Regions from separate parts of the Priestia sp. YIM B13490 genome, predicted to be linked through region 2. Evidence: predicted binding sites of a transcription regulator. Region 2 holds the regulator's gene; each other region holds the start of a gene.
The links. The regulator Rex, encoded in region 2, represses fermentation and respiration genes when NADH is low (regulators of the CRP and FNR family bind a similar motif). The targets are predictions, from matches to a motif close to TTGTGAAATATTTCACAA.
Positions count from the first base shown of each region.

Region 1: ACFX4R_RS18390 (anion permease) is a predicted target of Rex. The motif match lies at 1,355-1,372, and genes of this name have one in related genera.
Region 3: ACFX4R_RS14035 (DUF1641 domain-containing protein) is a predicted target of Rex. The motif match lies at 2,202-2,219, and genes of this name have one in related genera.

Region 1 is NZ_JBHZOT010000006.1:43,617-47,908, forward strand. Features, by position in the region: gene ACFX4R_RS18385 (class I SAM-dependent rRNA methyltransferase) at 20-1,219, shown strand; gene ACFX4R_RS18390 (anion permease) at 1,499-2,932, shown strand; gene ACFX4R_RS18395 (alpha-amylase) at 2,962-4,292, opposite strand, start outside.
Region 2 is NZ_JBHZOT010000028.1:10,828-15,119, reverse strand. Features, by position in the region: gene ACFX4R_RS28815 (ABC-F family ATP-binding cassette domain-containing protein) at 1-1,362, opposite strand, end outside; gene ACFX4R_RS28810 (redox-sensing transcriptional repressor Rex) at 1,821-2,459, shown strand; gene tatA (twin-arginine translocase TatA/TatE family subunit) at 2,513-2,698, shown strand; gene tatC (twin-arginine translocase subunit TatC) at 2,714-3,469, shown strand; gene ACFX4R_RS28795 (YdiK family protein) at 3,495-3,722, opposite strand; gene ACFX4R_RS28790 (CPBP family intramembrane glutamic endopeptidase) at 3,719-4,292, opposite strand, start outside.
Region 3 is NZ_JBHZOT010000003.1:799,004-803,295, reverse strand. Features, by position in the region: gene ACFX4R_RS14045 (AEC family transporter) at 1-413, shown strand, start outside; gene ACFX4R_RS14040 (NAD(P)/FAD-dependent oxidoreductase) at 459-1,637, opposite strand; gene ACFX4R_RS14035 (DUF1641 domain-containing protein) at 1,671-2,123, opposite strand; gene ACFX4R_RS14030 (hypothetical protein) at 2,553-2,969, shown strand; gene ACFX4R_RS14025 (ammonium transporter) at 2,966-4,249, shown strand.

The DNA.
Region 1 (4,292 bases), on a different contig from region 2:
AAATAGATAGGGTGTACACATGAGAAAAGAAGTACAAGTTATAGCCAAAGAAGCTTTTATTAAAAAAGTGAACAAGGGTTATCCACTCATTGAAAAAGATGCGCTTGTTGATGGTCATAAACTGCAAGAAGAAGGGGTTATTATTAACTTAGTCACTCCCAAGAATCAATTTTTAGCCAAAGGCTATTATGGAAAACAAAACAAAGGCTACGGATGGATTCTTACGAAGAAGAAAAATGAGCAAATTGACGCGGCGTTTTTTGCTAGAAAAATTCAGCAAGCTATTTCGTCTCGTCATGACCTTTATGCGTCTGAAGACACAACTGCTTTTCGCGTATTTAATAGTGAAGGTGACGGAATCGGTGGCTTGATTATTGATTATTATGACGGATATTACGTCATGAGTTGGTATAGTGAAGGAATTTATCAATTTAAAGAATACGTCATTGAAGCCTTAAAGTCTGCGCCTAACTTTAAAGGGCTGTACCAGAAAAAACGTTTTAACGTAAAGGGGCAGTATATTGAAGAAGCTGATTTTGTAGCAGGGGATAAAGGCGAATTTCCTTTAATTGTAAAAGAAAATGGTATTCGTTTTGCCGTTTACTTAAATGACGGAGCGATGGTGGGAGTCTTTTTAGATCAGCGAGACGTCCGTAAAACGATTCGAGATAACTATGCAAAAGGAAAGACCGTGCTAAATATGTTTTCGTATACAGGCGCATTTTCAGTGGCGGCCGCTCTTGGAGGAGCTGCGAAAACAACAAGTGTCGATTTAGCCAATCGCAGCTTGGCTAAAACAATTGAGCAATTTAGTGTAAATGGAATTGATCACGAAGCACAGGACATTATCGTAGAAGATGTTTTCAAGTATTTTAAATATGCGGTCAAGAAGAACATGACCTTCGATCTTGTGGTGCTAGATCCGCCGAGCTTTGCCAAGTCGAAAAAGCATACGTTCAGCGCGGCAAAAGACTACAAAGATTTATTAAAAGAAGCCATTGCTCTTACAAAGCCAAATGGTGTCATTGTAGCATCTACGAACGCAAGCAATTTTGATATGAAAAAATTCCATTCGTTTATTGAAAAAGCTTTTAATGAAAAAGGGGAACAGTACAAAATGATGGAGCAGTTCGCTCTTCCAGCTGATTTTAAAACAATAAAAGAATTTAAGTCAGGTAATTATTTAAAAGTCGTGTTTATTCAAAAAGTAAATCGCTAAATGCAAGGCTGCATGATGAATTCATGCAGTTTATTTATTTTCAAAAAAATAACGCTTACAAGCTATTTTGAAGGGAATAAAATGAAGGTAAGAGATAAATATTGTCAATATATATGATAAAATAATAAAGGAATTATGCTCAACACTTCACAATTTTACAATATCATCCTTACGAAACGTATTTTTACAATTATTTTATTTTAAATGGGATAAGTATTGAGTACGAAGTGGAAAGAGCATACTATTACTATTATTTAAAAACATGAAAGGAGAAAGATTATGGCTGAAACAACAAAAAAGCCTGCCGGCGAAGTGAAATTTATTCCTTTATTAATTTGTCTGGCAATCGGACTTATTTTATGGTTTATTACACCTCCGTCCGGACTTGATTTGAAGGCTTGGCACTTATTCGCTATTTTTGTGGCTACTATCGTAGGGCTTATCATTAAACCATTGCCATTGGGCAGTGTAGCTATTTTATCTTTAACCATTATTGTATTAACTAATACATTAACGCTTGAACAATCGCTCAGCGGTTTTCAAAATACGACGATTTGGTTAATCGTTATTGCATTCTTTATTTCTAGAGGTTTTATTAAGACTGGTCTAGGAACAAGGGTTGCCTATATCTTCGTTCGTTTGTTCGGTAAAAAGACGTTGGGACTATCGTATTCTCTTATCGTAAGTGACTTACTTTTATCACCTGCAATGCCGTCTAATACAGCACGAGCTGGAGGAATTATTCTTCCAATCATTCGTTCTTTATCCGAAACATACGGATCGAGAACTGGCGACGGTACGGAGCGCAGAGTCGGTGCTTTCTTAACAAAAGTATCGTTTCAAGGAGATATGATCACATCCGCTATGTTCGTAACAGCAATGGCGGCCAATCCTCTTGCGGTTAAAATGACGGAACAAATTACAGGCAAGACTATTTCATGGGTTGGCTGGGCAGCGGCTGCAATCGTACCTGGAATTATTAGTTTAATCGTTATTCCGCTCGTTATTTATAAGCTGTATCCGCCAGAATTAAAAGAAACGCCGGAAGCATCTGAAATTGCAGCAAAAAAACTAAATGAAATGGGTCCGCTAAAGAAAGAAGAATGGTACATGATTGGCGTATTTTTACTTCTTCTTGTGTTGTGGATTTTTGGCGCTAATTTAAATATTAATGCAACAACAACTGCTTTTATTGGTCTATGTGCGCTGCTTTTAACGCAAGTGTTAAGCTGGTCGGACATCAAAAAAGAACAGGGAGCATGGGATACATTAGTCTGGTTTGCTGTTTTGGTTATGATGGCAACTTTCTTAAATGATCTAGGCATGATTCCTTGGTTCAGTGATCTGATGAAAGGCACTGTTAGCCATATGTCTTGGATGACGGCGTTGATTGTATTAGCTATTGCATATTTTTATTCTCACTACTTTTTTGCGAGTAACACGGCTCACGTCAGCGCTATGTACGCAGCATTTTTATCTGTCATCGTGGCCGCTGGTGCGCCTCCGTTACTGTCAGCATTAATTTTAGCGTTCTTTAGCAATTTATTTGGCTGTTTAACTCACTACGGAAGTGGACCGGCACCGGTGTTCTTCGGTAGTGGATATGTAACGCAGCAAAAATGGTGGTCGCTCGGCTTTTTAATTTCAATTATTCATATTATCATTTGGATTGGAATTGGCGGCTTGTGGTGGAAACTGCTAGGTCTATGGTAAAAAAACAGTGGCGCAGGCCACTGTTTTTTTTATGCTTCAGCCCAAACGGATACAGAGCCGCCATTTACAGGGAATTGTCCGTAGCCATCTTCTTCAATCACAACTTGGTCCTCTCGGTTGTTTGTGAAGTCAATCCACGTTTGTCCACTTCGGTGTTCGCCGACGAACATTCTCTTTTCGCCATCTTCACCGTTTGACATCACCACAGCGCATCCAGACTTCTCAAATTCCTCTACACCATGCCTTACCCATCCAATAGTATTCGGGTGATCAAAATAATCGTCTTGCTGGCCGTATGCTTTGTCATAGCGTACATGCAAGAGAGCGGAAATATCTTTTTCTTTTCCTTCAATTGGGTGCTCTCCGCCTATCCCAAAATAGTCTCCGTAAAACACACAAGGATAACCGTCTTCACGAAGTAAAATTAGAGCGTAAGCACTCTGTTTGAACCAATCTTCTACCCAAGATTCTAAAGATTCATTTGGCTGAGAGTCATGGTTATCTACAAATGTGACAACATTCAAAGGGTGAGTCTTGACTAATGTATCATCAAAAATCGTGGTTAAATCAAAATCTCTTCCTTGCTGAGAGGCTTCATGCAGTTTATAGTGCAGCGATACGTCAAACAAATCGATTTGATAATCAATCACGTCTAGGAATTCCTGACAGGCTGTTAACTCTGGATTCCAAAACTCTCCCACAAAATAAAAGGGCTTTTCTTGAGAAGAGGACAATTCGTGGGCAAACTCTTTAATAAAATCGTGGTTAATATGTTTAATGGCGTCTAATCGATAACCGTCGCACTGCAGAGTGTCTGCTAACCATTTTCCCCATTTGATCATTTCTTCTCGAACTTCAGGATGATCGTAATCAATATTCGCAAACATTAAATAATCGTAGTTGCCAAACTCTTGATCCACATTTTCGTTCCAGCTTTTGTTTTCTCCGGCAATACGAAAAACGCCTTCTTTTCCATTTTTATCATCGTAATCAGTGCCGTTAAAATGATTAAAGTTCCATTTGAAAGAAGAATATTGATCGCCGCGCCCTTCAAATGTAAACTTTGTCCACCCTTCAATTTCAAAAGGTTCAGAAATTTCTTCTGTTCGGTTCATGGGGTCCACTTCAATGACGTGGAACGTTTCTTTTTCATCTGCTGCAGCTTTATGGTTCATTACAATATCCACATAGACATTAATTCCATGATTATGACAGGCATCAATCGCTTCATGCAGCTCTTGCTTGGTTCCATACTTTGTACGAACGGTTCCTTTTTGATCAAATTCGCCAAGATCGTATAAGTCATAAACGCCGTAGCCATTATCCTCTGATGAAACACCTTTTGTAACCGGGGGAATCC
Region 2 (4,292 bases):
TTTTTCACCACCGCTAAGCGTCGAAACGATTTTCAGTACATCATCACCTGAAAACAGAAAATTTCCAAGCGCTGTACGAATTTCTTTTTCAGGTTTGGATGGGTAGTCATCCCAAAGCTCATTTAAAACAGTTTTATTAGACGTTAAATTAGCTTGCTCTTGGTCGTAATAACCAACCATTACGTTTGAGCCAAAAGAAATGGTTCCAGTCTTGAAGCTTAGTTTATCCACAATACCTTTTAATAACGTAGATTTCCCAACTCCATTAGGGCCAACCAACGCAAGGCTTTCACCTTTTTTAATCCGAAGGTTTGCGTCTTGGACGACATATTTGTTTTCATCATATCCGATGGACACGTTTTCGAGATTTAAGACTTCATTTCCGCTTTGACGCTCAATTTCAAACGAAAAACTAGCTGATTTTTCGCCTTCGTTAGGTCGATTTATTAACTCCATTCGATCGAGCTGCTTACGTCTGCTTTGCGCACGTTTTGTAGTCGATGCGCGGGCGATGTTTCGCTGAATAAAATCATTCAGTTTTGCGACTTCATCTTGCTGCTTTTCGTACTGACGCAACTCTTTTTCATATCGCTCTGCTTTTTGTACAAGGTATTTAGAGTAGTTGCCCGTGTACTTGACCGTTGTTTTTTGTGTGACTTCATACACTTGATTTACGACCTTATCAAGGAAGTAACGATCGTGTGAAACAATTAAAATAGCTCCTTCATACCCTTGCAGAAACTGTTCCAGCCATGCTAAAGTTTCAATATCTAAGTGGTTGGTAGGCTCATCCAGAATAAGCAAGTCTGGCTTTGTTAAAAGCAGTTTTGCAAGAGCCAAGCGCGTTTTTTGTCCACCGCTCAAGGAGGAAATAGGGGTGCTATAGTCAAAGTTTGAGAAACGGAAACCGTGAAGAATAGATCGTGTATCCGCTTCATATTGATAGCCGCCTAAATCTTTGAACGTTACTTGAAGCTGATCGTACTCTTTGGTTAGTTTTTCGTATTGAACTGAATCATTAAAAATGTCTGGATCGCCCATCTTCGTTTCAAGCGTACGTAATTCTTTTTCCATCTTCTTTAACGGAGCAAAGACTGTCATCATTTCTTCCCATATGGAGAGTGTTGACTCAAGAACTGTATCTTGTCCCATATAATCAATGGAAACACCTTTAGGTTTAATAATTTCTCCGCTGTCATAAGAAAGCTGCTCAGCAATAATTTTTAATAAAGTTGATTTACCTGCACCGTTTCGTCCCACTAGGGCAATGCGGTCTTTTGATTGTACTTCTAACTTTATATTCGATAAAATGGGTTCTGCCCCATAGTATTTTGTAATACCGTTCAATTGTAGAATAATCATTTTTTCACCTCTAGTAGTATATCCATAGTGTATTTTAACATATTTTCAACTACAAGTTCTTCCTACAAGCGTTTGTAATTTTTAGAGGGACAAGAACAAATGATGAAGCGAATGTTTTGATTCATGAAATAAAATGATTTTACCTGCACATTTTATACAGGATACTATGTTAAAATAAGAGATAAGTGCATCTCTGAACTTATATATGATGGATGTAGAAAATCCGTCATGACTAACAAACGGATCCTTTGAAGGGCTAATTGCTTCGTTCTAGCTACCGACTTTAAGTATTCCTGGATAGACAAAAGGCGTCGGGGTGTGAAGCGGAGTATATATAAAACAAGAGAAAAGAGAGAGAATTGGAAGCGCTACCTCAAGGCGGTTGAGGCTTTGTGAAAGGTAATGCAATATGACTTGAAAATGTTAGTAATGACATACATGAACTGAGGGGGTACAACGTGAACACTGAACAATTAAAAATACCACAAGCAACGGCTAAACGATTGCCGCTTTATTATCGTTTTTTAAAAAACTTGCATGCTTCTGGTAAACAGCGTGTTTCGTCAGCGGAGTTAAGTGAGGCAGTGAAAGTTGATTCTGCTACTATTCGCCGGGATTTTTCTTACTTTGGAGCATTAGGGAAAAAGGGATACGGCTACAATGTGAATTATTTACTTACATTTTTCCGTAAAACGTTAGACCAAGATGAAGTAACGAAAGTAGCACTGATTGGCGTAGGGAATCTGGGAACGGCCTTTTTAAATTATAATTTTATTAAAAATAATAACACCAAAATTGAGTGCGCTTTTGATGTGATAGAAGATAAAGTCGGTACAAAAGTAGGCGACGTGCCGGTTTATCACCTTGACCAATTGGAAGATTATATGAGTGATGATATCTCAGTGGCGATTTTAACCGTTCCTGCCACTGTGGCTCAGCAAATTACCGATCGTTTAGTGAATTGCGGAATTAAAGGGATTCTAAACTTCACTCCTGCACGCTTAAACGTACCGGATGAGATTCGACTGCATCATATTGATCTGGCTGTAGAATTACAGTCGCTTGTCTACTTTTTGAAAAATTATCCTGTTGAATAAGATGGACTGTGTTACGATTTCCTTAAGTCTAAATTAATAAGGAGAGTGGGAATATGGGGATTGGAGCAGGCAGTTGGATTATTATTGCGATTGTAGCACTGCTTATTTTTGGACCGAAACGGTTACCGGAGCTAGGAAGATCAGTCGGGCAAACGCTTAGAGAGTTTAAGCATGCCGCTAGCGGTGCCTCAGAAGATCGTGAAAAAGATAAACAGCGTCAAGTAGATGACAAAGAGTAAAAGGGTGATCATAGTATGACCGAACAAGAAATGTCAATATATGATCATATAGGAGAGCTGCGAAAGCGCATTTTAATTGTTTTATTTTTCTTTGTCATTGCCACAATTGGCGGCTTTTTTATAGCGGATAAGGTTATTGTCTATTTACAGCATGCTGATGAGGCAAAAAATTTAACGATGAATGCATTTAGGCTAACAGATCCAGTTAAGATTTATATGCAGTTTGCTGTTATTATCGGCTGTGTACTTGCAGCTCCTGTTGCACTGTATCAACTTTGGGCATTTATTAGTCCTGGTTTATATGAAAAAGAGCGTAAGGTAACGCTTGGATATATTCCTGTTTCCATTTTTCTCTTTATCGGCGGTGTCTCTTTTTCTTATTTTGTGTTGTTTCCATTTGTCGTCGATTTTATGACGCGCGTTTCTGATGAGCTGAATGTAAACCAAGTGATTGGCATTAATGAATACTTTTCTTTTTTAATGCAGCTCACACTGCCTTTTGGCCTGTTGTTTCAGCTTCCTGTTGTCGTCATGTTTTTGACGCGATTAGGAATTATCACGCCTATGTTTTTATCTCAAATTCGAAAGTATGCCTATTTCGTACTGCTAGTTATTGCCGCACTTATTACACCACCAGAATTGCTCTCGCACATGATGGTGACAGTGCCGCTCTTAATTTTGTATGAAATCAGCATCATTATTTCCCGCATTTCGTATCGCAAAGTGTTAAAGGCAAGGGCAGAGCAAGAAAGAGAAGATGTTAGTATGTAAAAAAACCACTGAAACAGTGGTTTTTTTATTTAGATGAATCATCTTGATTTTTATATTGCTGCTGCAACTTTTTAATTTTATAGTGCAAGATAAAAATGCGCACCGCAAATCTGAAATCGAACGCGGCTACGAGTGCAAATAAGATCGTGGGGAAATTCCACACGGTTTCCTGAGCATTTTGAATAGCCAGGTAGGTGAATAAAACCCCCATAATAATATAAATAAACCCTCGTGTTAAAGGGATATTCTTCATAAAAACATGCCTCCAAAAATAAACTGCATTTGTTCTGCTTGCTTTTGCATTTCTATAATTTTATCTGCAAAAATAGTTTGAGATAAAATAACGACTGTATTCATCAACACGTGAGCAATAATGGGTACAATAATTAGTTTTGTTCTTGCATAAAGGAATGCAAATACAAATCCCATGGCTGTATACACGAGCAAATGTTTAAAATCCCAGTGTACGGCAGCAAAAATAAGGGAACTAATAAATGCAGAGACAAAGAAATTATATCGTTTGTGAAGAGAGCCGAAAATAATCTTTCGAAAAATAATCTCTTCTAGAATTGGTCCAATAACAGACGTAACGACAATTAGGAACGGCGTTGCTTTAACAAGATTAACAATATTTTGTGTGTTTTCAGATACTTGGGTAATGCCAAGAGCGTGCTCAATCATACCTGCTACAGCTTGACCAGCCATAGCCAGGAACACCCCAAGGACTGACCAGACCACAGTTACCGTTGTTCCCGCATGTTCTATACGCATGGACATGTCACGGCGCAGCAGCAGTAAGACAATAAGTAAACCAAGGATAAAG
Region 3 (4,292 bases), on a different contig from region 2:
TGGCATGTGTACCGTTAATTGGAGTGATTTTAACGCTTTGCGGCTTTCAGTCACCTAAACTTTTACAGGATATGCTTGATCAAATCGGAAGTATCACATCGGGAGCAGCTTTGTTTGCGGTAGGAGTAACGATTGGAATTGGAAAAATTAACTTCAGTAAAGGTGCGCTTGGGATCGCTGTCTTAAAAGTAGCGGTTCAACCCATCGTTATGCTCGGAATTGCAGTATGGATAGGATTATCTTCAGATGAAGTGACAAAAGCTATTTTGCTGGTAGCTTTTCCTGGGTCTGCTGTAGCTGCGATGATTGCTTTGCGGTTTGAAAGCTTGGAAAATGAAACGGCGTCTGCTTTTGTCATTAGTGCTATTTTATCGTTGATTACGCTGCCGCTTCTTATTTCTTGGCTTATGTAAATAAAAAAACGAAAGAGGAGAATTCCTCTTTCGTTTTAAGACGGATTAATAAGCTAATGCAAATAATCCTTTGATATGAGATAAGTAACGAACGTTACTTGCTTCTTTCATAAGTGATGCTGGTAAACCTTTTAATTGCGTTTTGTTTCCGCCGATTGTACCAATTGCATCTTTGCGTCCAAGACTTCCTAGTGTACCAGAGAAGACAGGAACGAATGATTCCATTGCTCCGCCGCGAATAGCTACTGCTAAGTTCACGCCTACAACTTCACCCATTTGCCAAGCTAATTGAGCAGTAGGTGGGTAAGGGCGACCTTCTGGACCCATTACAACCGCTGAGTCACCAGCAAGGAATACATCTTTATGAGATGTAGATTGTAAGAATTCATTTACAAGTGCACGACCGCGGTTTACTTCGATACCTGAGTTAGCAACTACAGAGTTACCTTGAACTCCGCCAGTCCATACCATTGTTTTTGTTTCAATTTTGCTGCCGTCTTTAAGTTCAACAGTTGTAGCATCCATTTTTGTTACAGGTGTACCAGTAACAAATGTAACGCCACGTTTTGTTAAGCTTGATTGAGCGCGCTCTACTAATTCAGCAGGGAAGCCTGGAAGAACTGTAGGAGCTGCTTCTACACAGTATAGAGAAATTTCTTTCGGATCAACACCGTGTTTTAGACATAGGCTTGGCATTAAGTCAGCGTATTCACCAACAAGTTCGATACCTGTTAATCCGCCACCGCCAACTACGATTGTACCGTCAGCTTTATTTTTTGTTTTGCTGTATTCAGCGATACAAGCTTCTACGTGTGCACGTAAACGGTTTGCATCATTTACTGATTTAAGAACGAAGCTGTGCTCTTCTAAACCAGGGATACCGAAGTAAGCAGTTTCACTACCTAAAGCTGTAACAAGGTAGTCGTAGCTTAATTTTGTACCATCTTCAAGAGATACTTCACGTTGATCTGGTGAGATTTCTTTTACCGTTGCAATTTTTAAATCAACGTTGTAGTTTTTAAGTAATTTATCAAGTGGTAAAGCTACCGCTTGTTCAGAAACGCCGCCTACAGCTAGACGGTGTAATTCTGTAATGATTTGGTGAGTAGCAAAACGGTTCACTACTGTAATTTTTGCTTCATCCGCACTTAGGTGTTGGCGAGCTGTCATTGCAGTTAATAAACCACCGTAACCGCCGCCTAAAATTAAAATATGTTTTGACATAGTCGATCCTCCGTCCACACTTTTTAATGAAAATTATTTTTGTTTTTCGTTTGTAATGTCTAAATACGCTTGTGCAAAGCGGAATAGTTTTTGAGCTTGTGGATCTTTAAGCATGCGTAATAAACCGAATAAACCGATTGAATTAGAAGCATTTGCTTCTGCACGATCGTTTGCTTCGATTGCAGTAGCTGCAAGACCTTTTACTGTTCCTTCTACCGGCTCGATAAATTCTTTTACTCCACCAAGTAGATCTTCTTTTAATACGTCGTCAGTTAATAATGATTGCGCAACGTCGTAAGTTTTTGTAAGCACCGTTACCATTTCAGATAATTTTGGTAAATTATCTACAAGAACAGTAAGAGCTTCTTGTACTTCAGGCTTTAACAATTGATCTAACACATCCGCTTGACCTTTGTTAACTGCCGCTTCTGTTTGTACAGCAGCATTTTCCTCTGCAGCTGATTTTTGAATAGTTGATTGAGACATGAAAAGTCCTCCTTTGCTGGATACTGTTGCATATGTAGTTCCTAGTTATCTGCTAGACTTTCAAACTACATTGTGAAGTTGTGAAATCTTGCACATAATTCTATTTTAATTTTAATACGAGATAAAATCAACTCATTTCGTTGAAAAAATAAGTGAAGAACCTCGTAACCCTTTGTTTAATAAAAGTTTATAAGAAATAAAGCCAATAATTGCCTAGGTAAATAAAATTAAAATAGGGAACTAACATGATTCCTCTTCCTACGATAAAACAAATAACGTCATATTTCAACACATACGAACTTAATATTCTATAAGTAGTAAAAAGATAGGGCGCATTTACTATTTAAAGAGTTTTCAAAAAATTACATTGACTTACTATAGCGTTCTACATATAATCAGAATATAACATCTTATGTAAGGAGATATAACATGGTTATAGTGGATGAACTTTATCATAATGTGATCATTACATTGCCTCAATTAAAATTAATTGAATTTATAATGAAGTTAAAAGAAGCTAAAGCACAAGAAATAGAAGATATAAAAACGAAAATTAGTAAATACGAAGAGAAGAAACGTGCTGAAGAAGCTTGGTATCAATCACTATCACCGTTTCGTAAATTTTTTACCGGGCGTCCTTTAAGTCAGCATCAAGCGGTCGAGTATATGGTATACGTAAAGGAACGCTTTAAAAAAATTGATCACCTTAAAGCACAAATGCGAGAACTTCATGAAGTTCTTGAATTAATAAAAGCGGAAAATGAAGAAACAAGTGAAATTACGCTTTCGCCTGCTATTGTACAAGAAATAAAACGATTAAAAAGCAGTGGAGGCGTTGGGATATGAGTGTTAATGAACTAAGTTTAGGGATAAATACAACGTGGGTCGTGTTAACAGCGGCGATGATTTTGTTAATGGAAGGCGGCTTTGCCTTGTTAGAGGCAGGTTTTGTCCGCTATAAAAATAGCGTGAATATTATTATGAAAGTATTCGCTGATATTACAATAGGAACGCTTTGTTTCTATTTAATTGGTTTTGGATTAATGTACGGTGATGATTTAGGTGGAGTTGTTGGTAAAAGCGGTTTTGCGCTCTCGGGTAATTTATCGCACCTTGACATTCCAATTGGACTTGAAACGTTTTGGCTGTTTCAATGTGCGTTTGTTATTGCGGTCATTTCTATCGTTTCTGGAGCGGTAGCAGAACGAATTAATTTCCGCGCATATCTTTTATATGCGATTTTGATGACTACATTTATTTATCCTATAGCCGGCCACTGGATTTGGGGAGGCGGATGGATTAGTAAGTTAGGGATGCTTGATTTTGCCGGTTCGGCAGTTATCCATGCTCTTGGCGGTTTTTCAGCTTTAGCAGCTGCAATAATGATTGGACCGAGGAAAGGGAAGTTCACGAAAAATGGAATCAGTTCTGTTTCTCTTCCAAGCAATTTGCCGCTTGCATCAGTGGGTGCTTTTTTATTATGGTTTGGATGGTTCGGGTTTAATGCAGGAAGTACGCTAAGTGCCACTGACGTTAGAATTGGTCACATTGCTATTGTCACAATGTTATCAGCAGCAGCAGGCGGAGCAGCTACTTTATTTTATACTTTATTTCGCTACAACCGTTCAGATGCACCTTCTGTAATAAATGGATCGCTTGCCGGACTGGTTGGCATTACGGCCGGGTGCGCTTTTGTTAACACACCATCTGCTATTTTTATTGGAGCTGTATCTGGCTTATTAATGATGGCAGCTACAAACTGGCTCGAAGCACGTCAAATCGACGATCCTGTAGGAGCTTTTCCTGTACACGCTGCTTCGGGAATATGGGGTACGTTGGCTGTAGGCTTGTTTTCTACAGACGGCGGTGTGTTTACCGGAGGGAGCTGGACGTTACTTGGCGTTCAACTTCTTGGGTTAATCGCTCTATGCGCTTGGGGATTTGTTACGACGTGGATAGGGTTAAAGGTTATTTCCTTGGTGGTTCCGCTTCGATCTACGGAAGAAGAAGAAGAAGTGGGCTTAGATATCAGCTACCACGGTATCATGGCAGCTCATCAGGCTCCTGAATTTATTGAATATGAAAACTACTATGCGGAAGTAAAAGAAAAAGCCGCAGATTCGTAATAAAAGGCCGCGCTTTATAACAAAAGGGCGGCCTTTTTATATG